2 linked regions of the Prochlorococcus marinus XMU1408 genome follow. The protein of the gene in region 1 interacts with the protein of each later gene in a pairwise test. Links are inferred from orthologs where the notes say so. Each region holds a gene or a part of one and is shown in the gene's direction. Other genes may lie near its edges.

The links.
Region 2: the proteins of gyrA (region 1) and gyrB interact in binary tests that used the Escherichia coli proteins (3 or more experiments, as listed by UniProt). The link is inferred for Prochlorococcus marinus XMU1408 from one-to-one orthologs.

The regions. Positions count from the first base shown.
Region 1 is NZ_QJUE01000004.1:76,209-84,660, reverse strand. Bases 1-3,168 are described here. They hold gyrA (DNA gyrase subunit A), read left to right. Parts: upstream 1-349; coding sequence 350-2,968; downstream 2,969-3,168. Other genes in these bases: crtL (lycopene beta cyclase), read left to right, coding at 2,965-3,168; DNJ73_RS06255 (GuaB3 family IMP dehydrogenase-related protein), read right to left, coding at 1-95. Also shown: more of crtL, read left to right, coding at 3,169-4,209; DNJ73_RS06240 (glycoside hydrolase family 57 protein), read right to left, coding at 4,206-5,771; DNJ73_RS06235 (2-isopropylmalate synthase), read left to right, coding at 6,095-7,714; DNJ73_RS06230 (hypothetical protein), read left to right, coding at 7,844-8,083; DNJ73_RS06225 (hypothetical protein), read left to right, coding at 8,139-8,452. UniProt on the Escherichia coli protein: A type II topoisomerase that negatively supercoils closed circular double-stranded (ds) DNA in an ATP-dependent manner to maintain chromosomes in an underwound state.
Region 2 is NZ_QJUE01000006.1:100,000-108,267, reverse strand. What follows is about bases 325-3,308. They hold gyrB (DNA topoisomerase (ATP-hydrolyzing) subunit B), read left to right. Parts: upstream 325-824; coding sequence 825-2,792; downstream 2,793-3,308. Other genes in these bases: DNJ73_RS09055 (fluoride efflux transporter FluC), read left to right, coding at 3,153-3,308; DNJ73_RS09060 (SH3 domain-containing protein), read left to right, coding at 2,792-3,121; miaA (tRNA (adenosine(37)-N6)-dimethylallyltransferase MiaA), read right to left, coding at 325-652. Also shown: more of miaA, read right to left, coding at 1-324; more of DNJ73_RS09055, read left to right, coding at 3,309-3,509; DNJ73_RS09050 (fluoride efflux transporter FluC), read left to right, coding at 3,510-3,854; DNJ73_RS09045 (glutathione peroxidase), read right to left, coding at 3,851-4,327; mgtE (magnesium transporter), read left to right, coding at 4,392-5,801; DNJ73_RS09035 (RpoD/SigA family RNA polymerase sigma factor), read left to right, coding at 5,902-6,909; DNJ73_RS09030 (alpha/beta fold hydrolase), read right to left, coding at 6,894-7,793; DNJ73_RS09025 (A/G-specific adenine glycosylase), read left to right, coding at 7,965-8,268. UniProt on the Escherichia coli protein: DNA gyrase negatively supercoils closed circular double-stranded DNA in an ATP-dependent manner to maintain chromosomes in an underwound state.

The DNA.
Region 1 (8,452 bases):
TCGGGATCAACTGTTCTGGTACCTGGGACCAATGCGATTTCATCGATTCCGTATGCTCTTCGAACAGTTTTGGTGCGTCCTAGTTGAAAATTCACACCTAAATTATATAAGTTCTCGTCAAACTACCAACTGAAGTGCCAAATTGAGCAAATGTTGGGAATAGATAATCAAGATTTTGCTTATTTTTTCTGTTTGAGTAGATGTTTTAGGCAAGCTCGCCAGAAAATTTATTTCATGATTTTGTTATTGGTGATTTGATTAGAGGTGATTTACTTTCAGATATATGGTTATTTTCTTTAAAAGGTTTCTTAATGCTCAGATGTTCATATAATTGGTAAAACACTTATACATGGCTGATCCATTGGGACCTAATAGCACTGGTCCCGGGGAATCCGTTGAACGGATCATCCAGACTGATTTAAGAAACGAAATGTCGCGTTCCTACTTGGAATACGCGATGAGTGTGATTGTTGGCAGGGCTTTACCTGATTCAAGAGATGGACTTAAGCCAGTTCATCGAAGAATTCTCTACGCTATGTATGAACTAGGTCTAACTAGTGATAGGCCATACAGGAAATGCGCGCGTGTCGTTGGAGAGGTTTTAGGAAAGTATCATCCGCATGGTGATACTGCTGTCTATGACGCGTTAGTCAGGATGGCTCAGGACTTTTCAATGCAAATGCCTCTTATTGATGGGCATGGGAATTTTGGATCTGTTGATAACGATCCACCTGCGGCTATGAGATATACCGAATCCAGATTGCAATCTTTAACGACTGATAGCTTGCTTGAAGATATTGAATCAGAAACAGTTGATTTTGCAGATAACTTTGATGGATCTCAGCAGGAACCGACTGTATTGCCGGCAAGAATTCCTCAACTGTTATTAAATGGTTCTTCTGGAATAGCCGTAGGTATGGCAACTAACATACCTCCTCACAACTTGGTTGAATTGATTGATGGATTGATGGCTTTAATTTCCAATCCTGACTTAGAAGAAAAAGAGCTTATGAATATAATTAAAGGTCCTGACTTTCCTACGGGTGGTCAGATACTTGGTCGAAGCGGAATTAAGGAAACATATCTTTCGGGTAGAGGTTCAATAACAATGCGAGGAGTTGCTGAAATAGAAACTGTTGAAAATCCAGGCAGGCCAGATAGAGATGCTGTGATAATTACTGAACTTCCATATCAAACAAATAAAGCAGCATTAATAGAACGAATAGCTGATATGGTCAACGATAAGAAACTTGAAGGCATTGCAGATATAAGAGATGAAAGTGATAGAGATGGAATGAGAATTGTTGTTGAATTAAGAAGAGATTCATATCCTCAAGTTGTACTAAATAACTTATTTAAGCTCACTCCTTTGCAGACAAATTTTAGTGCAAACATGCTTTCATTAGTTAATGGTGAGCCGGTTATATTGTCACTTAGAAAGATGTTGCAGGTGTTTTTAGATTTTAGAGTAGAAACTATTGAAAAAAGAACAAAATACCTATTGAAGAAGGCAGAAAATAGAGATCATATATTATTAGGATTGCTATTGGCTTTAGATCAATTAGATGAAATAATTAATCTTATTAGGTCAGCATCTGATTCTGCAACTGCTAAAAAGAAATTACAAGAACTTCATGGCCTAACTGATATTCAGTCTGATGCCATTTTGCAGATGCAGTTAAGACGACTTACCGCTTTGGAGGCCGATAAAATAAGACTTGAACATGAGGACTTAGTGAAGAGAATAATAGATTTAAAAGATATTTTAAATAGAAAAGAGAGAGTCTTTGAAATAACAAAACTAGAATTAAATGAACTAAAAGAAAAATATAATTCTCCAAGAAGAACCAAAATTCTTGATCTAGGAGGAGGCCTTGAGGATATCGATTTGATTGCGAATGAAAGATCAGTGGTTTTGCTAACTGAGACTGGATATTTAAAAAGGATGCCTGTTAATGAATTTGAAGCAACAAGTCGAGGAACAAGGGGTAAAGCAGGAACCCGAAGCCAAGGAGAGGAAGAGGTGAAAAAATTTATTAGTTGCAATGATCATGACAGCCTTCTTCTCTTTAGCGATAGAGGTGTTGCATACGCTATTCCCGCTTATAGAGTCCCTCAATGTAGTAGGACTGCTAAAGGGACTCCTATTGTTCAATTACTTCCAATTCCAAGAGAAGAGGCAATTACTTCATTGCTCTCTGTGAGTTCTTTTGATGATGAAAACTATTTATTAATGCTTACAAGGGGTGGTTTTATTAAAAGAACACCTCTTTCCGCTTTTAGCAAAATCAGAGCAAACGGATTAATTGCAATAGGTCTAGAGGATGGAGATGCTTTAACCTGGGTACGTTTAGCCGAATCAGACGATAGTGTTTTGATTGGTTCCAAAAATGGAATGACGATCCATTTTAGATTAAATGATTCAGAATTACGATCTTTAGGTAGGACAGCAAGAGGGGTTAGATCAATGAATTTGAAGGACGGCGATTCTCTTGTAAGTATGGATGTTTTATCTACTGAGTTGGCTGATCATGTTGATAAAAGTGAAGAACAGTCACCTGAGGATGATTCGTCAGTATTAGAAGGCCCTTGGGTACTTGTTGCATCAGCAAGTGGACTAGGTAAAAGAGTGCCCGTTACACAATTTCGCTTGCAAAAGAGAGCAGGCATGGGATTAAGAGCAATAAAATTCAGAAAAGTTGGTGATGAACTTGTGGGTTTAAGAGTTTTAGGTAAAGGAGCTGAATTATTATTAGTTAGCGAAAAAGGAGTAATTGTTAGAACTAGCGCGGATAAAATATCACAACAATCAAGAGCGGCAACAGGGGTAAGAATTCAGAAGTTAGACGATGGAGACAAATTATCGGAGGTTGTTTTAGTCCCTCCTGAACAAATTATCGATGATGAGGAAAAAGAATCATCCTCAATTAATCAATCAATAAATACTGATTCAATTTCAAAAAATTGAAATCATTTAATTGTGCTGATGTTTTAGTTATGGGGGCAGGACCTGCTGCTCTATGTATTACTTCAGAGTTGGTTCGACAAGGATTGGATGTTCAGGCAATTGCTTCTAAGTCTCCTTTAGAGCCTTGGCCTAACACATATGGTATCTGGGCCTCTGAACTTGAGTCTTTAAATATGGAGGAATTATTAAAATACAGATGGAATGATACTGTGAGTTTTTTTGGAGATGGATTAAGTAATCAGGGGAATACTTGCACAAATCATTATTTAGATTATGGACTTTTAAATTTAAATAATTTTCAGGAAGCTCTTCTTGAAAGATGCAATGGACTTTCGTGGCAGGTTGAAACGGTGGAGAATATAACTTTTAGCGAAAAAGAAACAGTTGTTATATGCTCGTCTGGAAAAAAATATTTCGCCAGGCTAGTAATTGACGCGAGTGGTCATAAATCTCCTTTTATTAGACGGCCTGAGCATAATGAAATTGCGAAGCAGGCGGCATATGGAGTTGTTGGAAAATTTAGTTCTGCCCCAGTTGAAAAGAATCGTTTTGTTTTAATGGATTTCAGACCCGACCATTTAAATCCAAAACAATTAAAAGAGCCACCTTCTTTTCTTTATGCCATGGACTTGGGAGATGGAAGTTATTTTGTTGAAGAGACATCCTTGGCTTGTGCACCTCCAGTTTCATTTGAATTATTAAAAGCAAGATTAAATTCTCGACTTTCGAGCAAAGGAATTCAAATTGAGGAAATAATCCATGAAGAACATTGCCTCTTTCCTATGAATTTGCCATTGCCTTATAGAGATCAACCTCTTTTGGCTTTTGGTGGTTCAGCTAGTATGGTTCACCCTGCCTCGGGATATCTTGTCGGATCCCTTTTAAGACGAGCACCTTCATTAGCAAAAGAGATTGCAAGAGTTATAAAAAAAGATCCTCATATGCCTACTTCTCTGATAGCCAGAAGAGGATGGCAGACGCTCTGGACTCCTGAATTAGTTCAAAGACATCGTCTTTATCAGTTTGGGCTTCAAAGACTAATGAGTTTTAATGAATCCCTTTTAAGATCTTTTTTTGATACTTTTTTTAAATTACCAAGAAAAGATTGGTATGGATATCTAACTAATACACTTCCTTTGCCAAGACTTTTTATTGTTATGCTCAGACTATTTTCTATTGCTCCATTAAAAGTCAGATTAGGAATGCTTGGCTTAATAATAAAAAAGAAAGATAAAATTTAGATTTTCTTTTTCCAATCAATTGGAGAAATTAATGGGAATATACAATCTTCTCTTTCTACGGTTTTGAGAAAATTAGGCTCAATAATTTTATTATTTTTAATTGCATTAATTAACATCCAAAATCTTTTAATATGTAAATTTATTCTTTCTCGGGCGAGACCAGTCGTAGTACCAGCTTTTAGAATGAAACTCCAATCTGAGGATTGACATAATAAAAGTTCTCTTGCAGCTTGCTTAATGATTTTGATATTTGATTCTTTTTGTATACCTTTTGAACAAATATTAACCATCTCTCTTCCCGCTTTACTCCACTCATGAACAATCCAAGCATTAGAATCATTCAACCAATAATTATGAAAGCCACCTTGCCCCCAGCTTGATGGAGAAGGATTGCATAATTGGAGTTGATTGTTTATTTGAAGAGATTCTTTTAGCGTAATTAAATTAATACCTTCTTTTTTTGATTTAATAAATAATTGCGAGAGAAACTGCGGCCCTTCAAACCACCAATGACCAAAAAGTTCTGCATCAAAGGGAGCTATTAATAATGGTTCTATGATCATGGATTTTTCTAGTTTAATAAGTTGTCTTTTTCGATCCTTTAAATAATTCTCGGCATCTTTCTCAACCATTGCTTGAGCTGCTATTGGGTCATATTGTTGTTTCTTTTCTAAAGATGTGTTTTTAGATGAAATTTTAAATAATTTAATGCCTAGAGGTCTTTTCTCATTAATTCCTATTTTTTTTAGGTTTTCGATTGATAAATCCCACCCTAAATCTCTATGGAATTCTCTGTAGTTTGGATTTCCTGGATATCCATCTCTAGCAGACCAGACTGGAAGCGTTGATTCACTATCTCTACCAAAAAAAGCTACACCTTTACTAGTGCAAATAGGGGCATATAAACCATATCTTGGCCTTGGATATGCATTCAACAATCCATGTCCATCAAGAACAGCATATCTAAGGCCTGCTTCAGCCATTAATTCATCTAAACCCTCGTAATAGGCACATTCAGGCAACCAAATACCCAATGGCGGATTTTTGAAAAGTCGCTTATGCTCCCTCACGGCAGTTTTCAATTGTCCCCGCACAGCCTCAGGGTTTTCTCTTAAAAGAGGAAGATATCCGTGAGTGGCTGCACAAGTAAGAATGTCAATAACTTCTGAGATCTGTAATTTTTCAAATCTCCCAATTAAATCTCCCTGACAGCTATTCCAGCTCGCTAATTGGTCTTTAAAGTGATTTTTTAGATGAAGAGCGGCTTTTTTATTATCTGTGTTTAATGATTCGAGTACTTCTAACCTTATATTTACCCATTCTTTGAAACGATTTTTTAAAACTTCATCTTCCAATAAGGAAAGTAAAGTAGGCGAGAGACCTATTGTGATTTTTGGAAATTGTTCTTTTGAATTGTAGGCTTCTTCTAATGTTCTTAAAAGAGGAAGATAGCATTCTACAAGAGCTTGAAAGAACCAATCCTCCTCAAGTGAGCCAGGTTCTTCTGATCTCACGAAAGGTAGATGGGCATGCAGGACTATGGCGAGATTGCCTTTAGCCATTGAAATTTCCAGATTGTTGGATTTGATTCTTAGATACTTATACTCTTTAACCGCATAAGAATAGATGAATCTTAAGTTATCATATAAATCTAGTAAAAATAGATACTAAAAAATAATTAATTTATATATTTATTATTTAAGTTTTAAATTTTGGAATAGATATTAAATCTTATATTTCTAATAGTTAAAATGTAGAATATATAAAATTCAAACAAAATAGTTAGAAACTTAATATTTTTTCTAGTAAATAGAATTATTTATACTATAATTTAATTAATTAATTCAGATCTTAAAAGGTCTAATTATTTTTATATATTTATTCTATGGCCAAAGACCCGGGCCGAGTTTTGATTTTCGACACCACATTAAGGGATGGAGAACAATCCCCTGGTGCTAGCTTAAATTTAGAAGAAAAGTTAGCCATAGCTCAACAATTAGCAAGATTAGGCGTAGATGTGATTGAGGCAGGATTCCCTTTCGCCAGTGCAGGTGATTTTGCCGCAGTTCAGAAAATTGCTGAGCAAGTTGGTGGTGAGGAAGGTCCAATTATTTGTGGACTTTCTAGGGCCTCTAAATCTGATATCAAGGCTTGTGCGGATGCAATTGCTCCAGCCCCTAAAAAAAGGATCCATACCTTCATTGCAACAAGTGATATTCACCTTGAACATAAATTAAGAAAATCTAGAAAAGAAGTTCTTGAAATTGTCCCAGACATGGTTAGCTATGCAAAAAGTTTTGTAGATGATGTCGAATTCTCTTGCGAAGATGCAGCTAGAAGTGATTTGGACTTTTTGTATGAAGTAATCGAATTAGCTATCTCTTCAGGGGCTAATACTATAAATATTCCAGATACAGTTGGTTATACCACCCCTTCTGAATTTGGAGATCTGATATCAAGTATCAATATAAATGTTCCGAATATTAATGAAGCGGTTATTTCAGTGCATGGGCATAACGACTTAGGACTTGCCGTCGCAAATTTCCTTGAAGCTGTAAAGAATGGTGCTAGGCAACTTGAATGCACTATTAACGGAATTGGGGAAAGAGCCGGTAATGCTGCATTAGAAGAATTGATTATGGCTCTTCATGTTAGAAGGTCATACTTTAATCCTTTCTTTGGACGAGAAGCTGAATGCCCAACACCTTTAACAGCAGTTAGAACGGAAGAGATAACAAAGTCTTCTCGATTGGTTTCAAATTTAACTGGTATGGTCGTTCAGCCAAATAAAGCAATTGTTGGGGCAAATGCTTTTGCTCATGAATCTGGAATCCATCAAGATGGGGTATTAAAAAATAGGCTTACTTATGAAATTATCGATGCAAAAACAGTTGGTTTGACTGACAACAAAATTTCTTTAGGTAAATTGAGCGGTAGAAGTGCAGTTCGGGCTAGGCTAGAGGACCTTGGATATGATTTGAATAGAGAAGATCTTAATGATGCTTTCGCTAGATTTAAGGATTTAGCTGATAGAAAAAGAGAAATAACAGATAGAGATTTAGAGGCAATTGTTAGTGAACAAGTTCAACTCCCAGAAGCTCTATTTCAACTGAAATTGGTTCAAGTAAGTTGTGGTACATCTTTAAAACCCACGGCTACAGTAACTGTAATTGGCGAAGAAGGAGAGGAAAAAACTTCTGTATCTACTGGTACAGGGCCTGTTGATGCAGTAGTAAGAGCTTTAGACTCTCTTACTGAAGAACCAAATGAGTTGATTGAATTCTCTGTAAAGTCAGTTACGGAAGGGATAGATGCTTTAGGAGAAGTAACTATTCGAATTAGAAGGGATGGAAATCTTTTTTCAGGTCATTCCGCTGATACTGATGTTGTAGTTGCAGCTGCACAAGCTTACATTAATGCTCTTAATAGATTGGTCGCTGCTAAGGGAAGAAAATCTATTCATCCACAACATGACTTGGCGCAAATAGAAAGAAAAGGAGTTTGATAAAAAAATTTATTTTTTACAGTTCCTTCGAATAGATGATTTGTTTTCAGTAAATTTTTTGAGAAAAATCGCCTTAAGGTTTAAAAGAATGTTTAATATATGTTGTGACGATTTGAAAGGCGCACATAAATGGCTTTAAGAAGAACCATCTATCGACTTACTGGGCTTGATGGTGCACCTCATCATGTCCTAGACGCTCCTTATGAAAGTATTGATGCTGCACTTCGAGCCGCAAATTCATGGTGCGATGGCCAAGGGTTGAGATGCACAATTAAAGATCGAGGTATTGGTGTTCAAGTGCTTGCAGGGAACGGCACATGGAGAACAGTTTGTTATCCATCTAATTGTTTGCAAACTGCTCTTATTTAAAATAAATTATTAGTCTTACTCTTATGATTTTATTTAAGACAATATTTTTTTATAAATGAGTTCAGGAATGCGCGGATACTGGACGCTTACATGGTTTGGTTTGATTTCAAATACAATCGCAATTCCTTTTATTGCTTATGTTGTTGGATCAGGTCCTCCTCTTCAAGTTGCTAATATAACCCTTGCTATTAGTCTTGCTTGGCCAGCTGCAATAACTGGGATAGTTGCATCAGCAGGTTTATTCGCTCAAAGAGGATGGGGAGTGATTTTATCAATAGTAGCTTTGTCAATGACTCTTTCAGGTACTCTGCCATATGGAATAATCAGATTAATAAGAGTAAAAGATTATTTTGGTATTAGCGGCTTATC
Region 2 (8,268 bases), on another replicon or contig:
TTTCTTCAATTAACCCATTTTTATACATTTTCTCAGTTCTATGCTTGATTCTTGAGATTAAATTGCCTGGGTTCAATCCAAGTTCCAAAACGCTCCAAGGAGGAGCCGTAAAGTTTTTTTGTTGAGAAAACATCTTTCCTGTTGCATAAAAAACCTCTAAAGCACGTATTGTTCTAGTCGAGTCTGCTGGATGTATTTTTTTTGCAGCATTAGGATCGCAAGTTTTTAATAAATTATGTCTTTCGTTCTTTTCCATTTTGATAAGTTGATCTCTTAAGAATTTTTGAGGTGATACGGGTGGGGGCGTAAGTCCTCTAACCAAAGCTTGAAGGTACAGTCCACTTCCCCCAACAAGTAATATTATTTTTCGTTTTTTTAATTCTTTCTTAATTGAAGTACTTGCGATCAGTTGAAAATCATGGATATTGATTGGTTTTGAAGGTAAGCACAAATCAATCAAAAAATGATGAACTTGTTTTTGTTGTTCTAGAGTTGGTTTTGCAGTACCAATATTCATATCGATATATACCTGTCGAGAATCAACATTGTGAATTTCAGTATTGATTTTGTCAGCGATCTCAATTCCAAGTTCCGTTTTTCCACTTGCAGTTGGACCCATAAGAGCTATTACAAGAGGCTTATTGGGTTGCATAATTCGCTTTCAGAAGGTTTATTAGCAGTAATTGCATGACAATTAATTTTTTTGATTTGGTTTTGAAATTTTCCTAAGACTTTCTTTTATACCAATGTTAAATTGAAATTTCAGGAACGGTTTCGACTAATACTCGCATCAAATACAACCTTGCCTGTTTGCATTAATCCGAATGAGTAAAGATTCAAAAGTTCAAGCGGCATATGGTGCTGAGCAGATCCAAGTCCTGGAAGGCTTGGAACCTGTTAGGAAGCGCCCTGGGATGTATATAGGCTCAACAGGGTCTAAAGGGCTGCATCATCTTGTATATGAAGTTGTTGATAATGCTGTAGATGAGGCTCTTGCTGGCCACTGCGATCAAATTACCATCTTACTTTGCGAAGATGGCTCGGCATCTATTACGGATAATGGTCGAGGAATTCCAACAGATATTCATCCTCGCACTGGTAAAAGTGCGCTAGAGACAGTTTTAACTGTTTTGCATGCTGGTGGAAAATTCGGAAGTGGTGGTTATAAGGTTTCAGGAGGATTGCATGGAGTAGGAATTTCAGTAGTTAATGCTTTGAGTGAGTGGGTAGAAGTTACGGTTCGTCGACAAAAAAAAGTTCATTTCCAGAGATTCGAACGAGGAGCATCTATTGGAAACTTAAAATCTGAGGATCTTTCTAAAGCTGACCAAAATTTAACAGGTACTACCGTTTGTTTTAAACCTGATAATCAAATTTTTACTGATGGTATAACTTTTGAATACGGAATATTATCGTCAAGACTTAGAGAACTTGCTTATTTAAATGGAGGAGTTCGTATTGTTTTTCGTGATGAAAGAAATAAGTCAAAAGATTCTCAACAAAGTCCATATGAAGAGGTTTATTTTTATGAAGGGGGCATCAAAGAATACGTAGATTATATGACTAAAGAAAAAGACTCATTACATCCAGAGATCATTTACGTTAATTCAGAAAAAGATGGAGTACAAGTAGAAGCTGCAATGCAATGGTGCGTTGATGCTTATTCAGATAGCATTCTTGGATTTGCTAATAATATTCGCACCATAGATGGTGGGACTCATATTGAGGGATTAAAAACAGTATTGACTAGAACATTAAACTCATTTGCAAAGAAAAGAGGTAAAAGAAAAGAGGGGGATTCAAACTTGGCCGGTGAAAATATTCGAGAAGGCTTAACAGCAGTTTTATCTGTGAAAGTTCCTGATCCTGAATTTGAAGGGCAAACAAAAACTAAATTAGGCAATACTGAAGTAAGGGGAATTGTTGATAGTTTGGTAGGAGAGTCTCTAAGTCAATATTTAGAATTCAACCCAGGTGTGATTGACTTAATTTTAGAGAAAGCTATTCAAGCTTTTAACGCTGCTGAGGCTGCAAGAAGAGCCAGAGAGCTTGTTCGCAGAAAAAGTGTTTTAGAAAGTTCTACATTGCCAGGTAAATTGGCTGATTGCAGTTCAAGAGATCCTTCAGAATCAGAAATTTATATAGTTGAGGGAGATTCTGCTGGTGGCTCAGCGAAGCAAGGAAGAGATAGAAAGTTCCAAGCAATTTTACCTTTAAGAGGAAAAATTTTAAATATTGAAAAAACTGATGATGCGAAGATTTATAAAAATACTGAGATTCAATCTTTAATAACAGCACTTGGTTTAGGTATCAAAGGAGAAGATTTTGAAGTTAAGAATCTTAGATATCACAGAGTAGTGATAATGACTGATGCTGACGTTGATGGTGCTCATATTAGAACTTTACTTTTGACTTTCTTTTATAGATATCAAAAGGCTCTTGTAGAAGGTGGGTATATTTATATTGCTTGTCCTCCTCTCTATAAAGTTGAAAGAGGAAAGAATCATAAATATTGCTATAACGAATCAGATTTACAAAAAACTCTTGCAAGTTTTGGAGAAAAAGCTAACTATACAATTCAAAGATTTAAAGGGTTAGGAGAAATGATGCCAAAACAATTATGGGAAACTACTATGGATCCTAATACTCGAATGATGAAAAGAGTTGAAATAGAGGATGCTCTTGAAGCTGATCGAATATTTACAATTTTAATGGGTGATAAAGTTGCTCCTAGAAGAGAGTTTATTGAAACTCATAGTGTTGATCTTGATCTTGCAACTTTAGATATTTAATGAATTTAATTAGTACTTTTATTGTTTGGACCTGGCTTTTAGGGATTTCTTTGGTAGTTCCAACTACATTGCCTGCTGGAGGTGCTCAAAAATCAATCATTCAGCAAAGTGAAAACAACTTGGGATCGCCATTAATTTCTTTAAGAGAATTTAACTTACTTTCTTCAGCCTCTTATAATTCATCTATTTTAACAAGTGTCAAACCTGGAACCCCTGTAAATATTCTGAAAGTTTGGGATGGCAAAGAAAATGGTAAATGGTTATTAGTTAGTGTAATAACTCAAAATTTTTGTCAATTATTTTATAAGAGAGGATGGGTTAATATTTAGATTAATTGAAAATTTACTAGACATAATATTAGTGTCAATTGGTGCTATTTTAGGAGCTAATTTGAGGTTTTTAATTTATAGAAAACTTGAAAAAATACAATTAAAAAAAGATTTAATAATTTTATTAATTAATATTTTTTCTTCGTTTTTGCTTGGGTTGTTTTTCTCGATTTTACCAGATATTAGCTTTGCAACGGATTATTATCAATTTGGCTTATTTTTTTCAATCGGTTTTATTGGAAGCTTAAGCACTTTTTCTACGTTCATTTATGATCTCTTTGAGCTTTTTACACAATCCAAATTTAATAGATCATTCAATATATTTATTATTTCCCTGACCATGGGAATGGCTGGTTTGGTATTTGGATTATTATTAGGGAAACAATAAATGATTGAACTTTTAAAAAAAAATAGTTTCTTTTTGATTTCGATTGGTGCTGTGCCTTCTGCAATAATACGATGGCAAATAGATAATATTCTTATAGTAAATATAATTGGATGTTTCCTATTAGGGTTTATTAATTCATTACCTATTGCAAAGAGATATAAATTAATTTTTGGATTTGGATTTTGTGGATCTTTAACTACTTTTAGTGGATGGTCTTTAAAATTAGTTCAATTAATAAATCAAGGTTTTTATAAACTATTTTTTTTTAATTCAATATTAATTGTGATATTTGGACTATTTAGTGTTGCAATAGGACATTTTCTTGCCAAGAAAATAATAAATTAGTTGAGTAACCTTTCTATTTCTTGTTTAATTTCAATACTTTCTGGCTCTATTGAACTTTTAAATCTTGCTACAGCGTCTCCTTTTCTATCAATTAGAAATTTCTCAAAGTTCCACTCAACGTCACCAGCAGGACTGACTTTATTCAGTGTTGAAAATGGTTCTGTTGTATTACCTTTTGCATGAATTTTTTGGAAAAGTTGAAAACTTGCTCCAAAAGATACTGAACAGAATTCTTTTATTTCTTCTAATTCGCCTGGTTCTTGGTTCCCAAAGTCATTGCAAGGAAAGCCTAAAACACGGAAGCCTTGTGATTCATAAGTGTCTTGAAGATTTTGAAGAGCTTTGTATTGCTTAGTAAATCCGCACTTGCTGGCTACATTGACAATCAATAAGACCTTTCCTTTGAAATGATCAAGAGTTATTTTTTGATTTTCGAAAGTGAAGACTTCAACTTTGCTGATATTTACGGACATGGATATGGGGGGGTAACAAAAATGGATGTTAGTCATAAAATAATAAAGGCTTGCTGCTCCGAAAATGGAAGAAAAATTAGGGGCATCTAGTGATACTCAATCTTTAGCAAATGGCAGTTTAGTTGCTGAGGCAGTTGCTCAGCAATTAGAAGCAATGCTTTCTGCAGGGAATTATGACGGTGTTAAATCACTGCTCACCCCTGTTCAGCCAGTCGATATAGCTCAAGCTATTGGTACTTTGCCTATGATTTTGCAAGCTTTAGCGTTTAGGCTGCTAAATAAAAATGAAGCGATTGAGGTTTATGAATATTTAGATCCATTAGTTCAACAAAATCTTTTAGATCGCCTTAGATCAAATGAAGTACTCGACTTGGTGGAGGAGATGTCTCCTGATGATCGTGTCCGTCTTTTTGATGAGTTGCCTGCAAAAGTAGTTAGGCGTTTGCTTTCAGAACTAAGTCCTGAAGAAAGACGCGTAACTGCTCAACTGTTGGGGTATGAATCTGAAACAGCTGGCAGATTGATGACCACGGAATTTATAGATCTTAAAGAATTTCTTAGCGTCTCTCAAGCATTGAAATTAGTCCGACAAAGAGCCAAGTTTTCCGAAACTATTTATAGCCTTTATGTAACTGATAAAGAAAGGCATCTAACCGGAATTTTGTCTTTGAGGGACTTAGTGGTGGCTGATCCTGAATCTCTAATTGGAGAGGTTATGACAAGAGAGGTTGTAAATGTCCGAACAGATACTGATCAAGAAGAGGTTGCAAGAGCAATTCAAAGATATGATTTTTTAGCTCTACCAGTAGTCGACCTTGAAAAAAGACTAGTGGGTATTGTTACTGTGGATGATGTTATAGATGTTATTGAGCAAGAGGCTACAAGGGATATTTATGCAGCTGGTGCAGTTCAAGCAGGAGACGAGGATGATTATTTTCAAAGTAATTTATTTGTCGTAGCTAGACGTCGCATTGTATGGCTTGCTGTTTTGGTTTTGGCTAATGGATTAACAACTCAAGTGATCGCAAGGAATGATGAGGTTCTAAAACAAGTAGTTTTGTTGGCTGCTTTTATCCCATTACTTATTGGTGCAGGGGGTAATGTCGGGGCACAAAGCTCAACGGTTGTTATTCGAGGTTTGAGTACTCAACGAATACAACGACTTGGCCTATTCAGAGCAATTGCGCGTGAAGCATTAGCAGGATGTTTGCTAGGTATTTTGATGGCTGTATTTGTTGTACCTTTTGCTTGGTGGCAAGGTGAGGGACCTTTGGTTGCAACAGCTGTGGGTATAAGTTTGATGTCTATTACAACCTTGGCTGCAACTGCTGGAGCCTCATTACCATTGCTTTTTGATCGCATGGGATTAGACCCTGCGTTAATGTCAGCTCCTTTTATAACTACAGCTACTGATGTTGCAGGAGTATTGATTTATTTGAAAACAGCTTCTTGGCTCCTCGGAAGTCTGGCGTAGAAGCCGAATGAGTGTTTTTACTCAAAGTGAGGAAAGCCGAGCTCTACTTAATTGATCTTTACAATTCTTAGTAGTAAGCTTTACAAAACTCAACAAACTTATGACAACGGCAGTAGAGGTTCCTCAGATCAGTAATTCATCTGCTGTAAATACTGCTAGGTCACTATCGGATATTGACTTAGTTCGTTCCTATTTGAGAGATATTGGAAGAGTACCTTTGTTGTCTCATGAGCAAGAGATAACTCTAGGTAGACAGGTGCAAGATTTAATGATTCTAGAGTCTATTGAATCTCAACTTCAAAGTGATCTTGGAGAAAAGCCGGATATTGATTTATTTGCTGAAAAAGCTGGAATATCAGTAAATCAATTGAGAAAAAAGTTGAAAAGCGGAAGGAGAGCAAAAGAACGAATGGTTGCTGCAAACCTTCGATTGGTTGTAAGTGTTGCTAAGAAATATACAAAAAGGAATATGGAATTATTAGATCTAATACAAGAAGGAACTATTGGTTTAGTTCGAGGAGTTGAAAAATTTGATCCAACTCGCGGATATAAATTCTCAACTTATGCATACTGGTGGATTCGCCAGGGAATTACTCGCGCTATTGCCGAAAAAAGTAGATCCATAAGACTTCCTATCCACATCACAGAAATGCTAAATAAATTAAAAAAAGGTCAGAGAGAACTTAGTCAAGAACTTTCCAGAACTCCAACTATAAAAGAGTTGTCTGATTATGTTGATATGCCTGAAGAAGATGTTAAAGATTTAATGAGTAGAGCTGGACAGCCAGTTAGCTTGGAAACAAAAATTGGTGATGGTGAAGATACTATTCTGTTAGATTTACTTTCTAATGAAATTGATATGCCCTCTGAGCAAATAGAGAGTGATTGTATGAAAGGCGATTTGGAGACTTTGCTTGAGCAATTACCTGAACTGCAAAATCGTGTTTTGAGAATGCGTTATGGCATGGATGGTGATGATCCAATGAGCCTTACAGGTATTGGTAGAGTTCTTGGTATTAGCAGAGATAGAGTAAGAAATTTAGAAAGGGATGGATTGAGAGGTCTTAGAAAAGCAGGTGAATCAGTCGTGGCCTATATGGCATCTTGAATAATTTTTTTTATAATCGGATTAACTTTTTCAGGCATTTCATCGTGAGGACAATGACCAGCGTTTGGAATTATTTTTAAACTTTTTACGCATTCAAAAGAATCAAACCATTTTTTTGCCTCTAGTACAGGCTCCCATGGATCTTTTTCTCCCCATATTAAATGAACGGGTTTGCTTAAATCTTTCAGTAAATCTGGGGCGAGATAATCATCAAATAAATTAATAAACCCTCGAAAAGCTTCTGGTGCTCCTAACCTTTGAGTTGGTTTAAAAAGTATATCTATCAATTCTTCATCAATATTTCCACCACTTGGATAAGCTACTTCTAAAATTTTACTAATAAAATTTGGATTAGCTGCATTTTTGAAAAGGTTTGAGCTTAAAAATCTTTGTCTTACTAATGTTTTTATGACTGGTCTTAGAAAGCGCATTAATAAGGATTGCTCGACTAATCTTTTATCATCCATTGTTCTCTGAGCGCAATCAATTAATATTATCCCTAAGCATTTTTTCGATAATTTTTTTGATGTATTTAATGCAATAACTCCGCCAATCGAATTTCCTATTAATAAGACAGGTCTTTTAACTATTTCGTTACAGAAATCAAAAACTTGTTGACTCCAATTATCGAAACAGTAATTAAAATTTTTAGACGTTTTTTTCTCATACAATAGCTGTGAATCTGGTTGACTGCTGTCTCCAAATCCTATTAAATCTAATGCATAGCATGGTGCTATGGAGCTCAAATTTTTTTGATTGAATCTCCAATGATCTTTGCATGCTCCAAAACCATGAATTAAAACGATTGCTATGTCGGTATTATTTTTTTCCTCCTCAACTTGCCATGCAATTTGATAATTCTCCCAATTCCAGAATTGCTTCATAATTTTATAGAAGAACATAAATTATTTTTATTTAAAGGCATATCTTTGGTAAAGTAAATTATTTTTATTTATATTATTATATTAAATAGTTCTTTAAAAAGTTTTAATTTGTATAGATAAAAATCATGATATTATTTAATAAATTTTTTCTAAAAATATTGATTAATTTTGATGGATATAATTGATTTTTCTCAAGATATCCAAAAGATACTTCTTTTATGGTTTAGTGAAAATGGAAGACATTGGATACCTTGGAAATTAAAGAAAGATGGTTCCATTCCAAATCAGGGCGAAAGGCTACCGCCGTATGAAATTTGGATTGCAGAGGTAATGCTTCAGCAAACTCAGTTGAAGGTGGTCATTCCTTACTGGGAAAAATGGATGGAGACTTTCCCTTATTTGAGTCATCTTGCAGAGGCTGATTTACAGAATGTCCTTTTGATATGGCAGGGTCTAGGCTATTACTCTCGTGCAA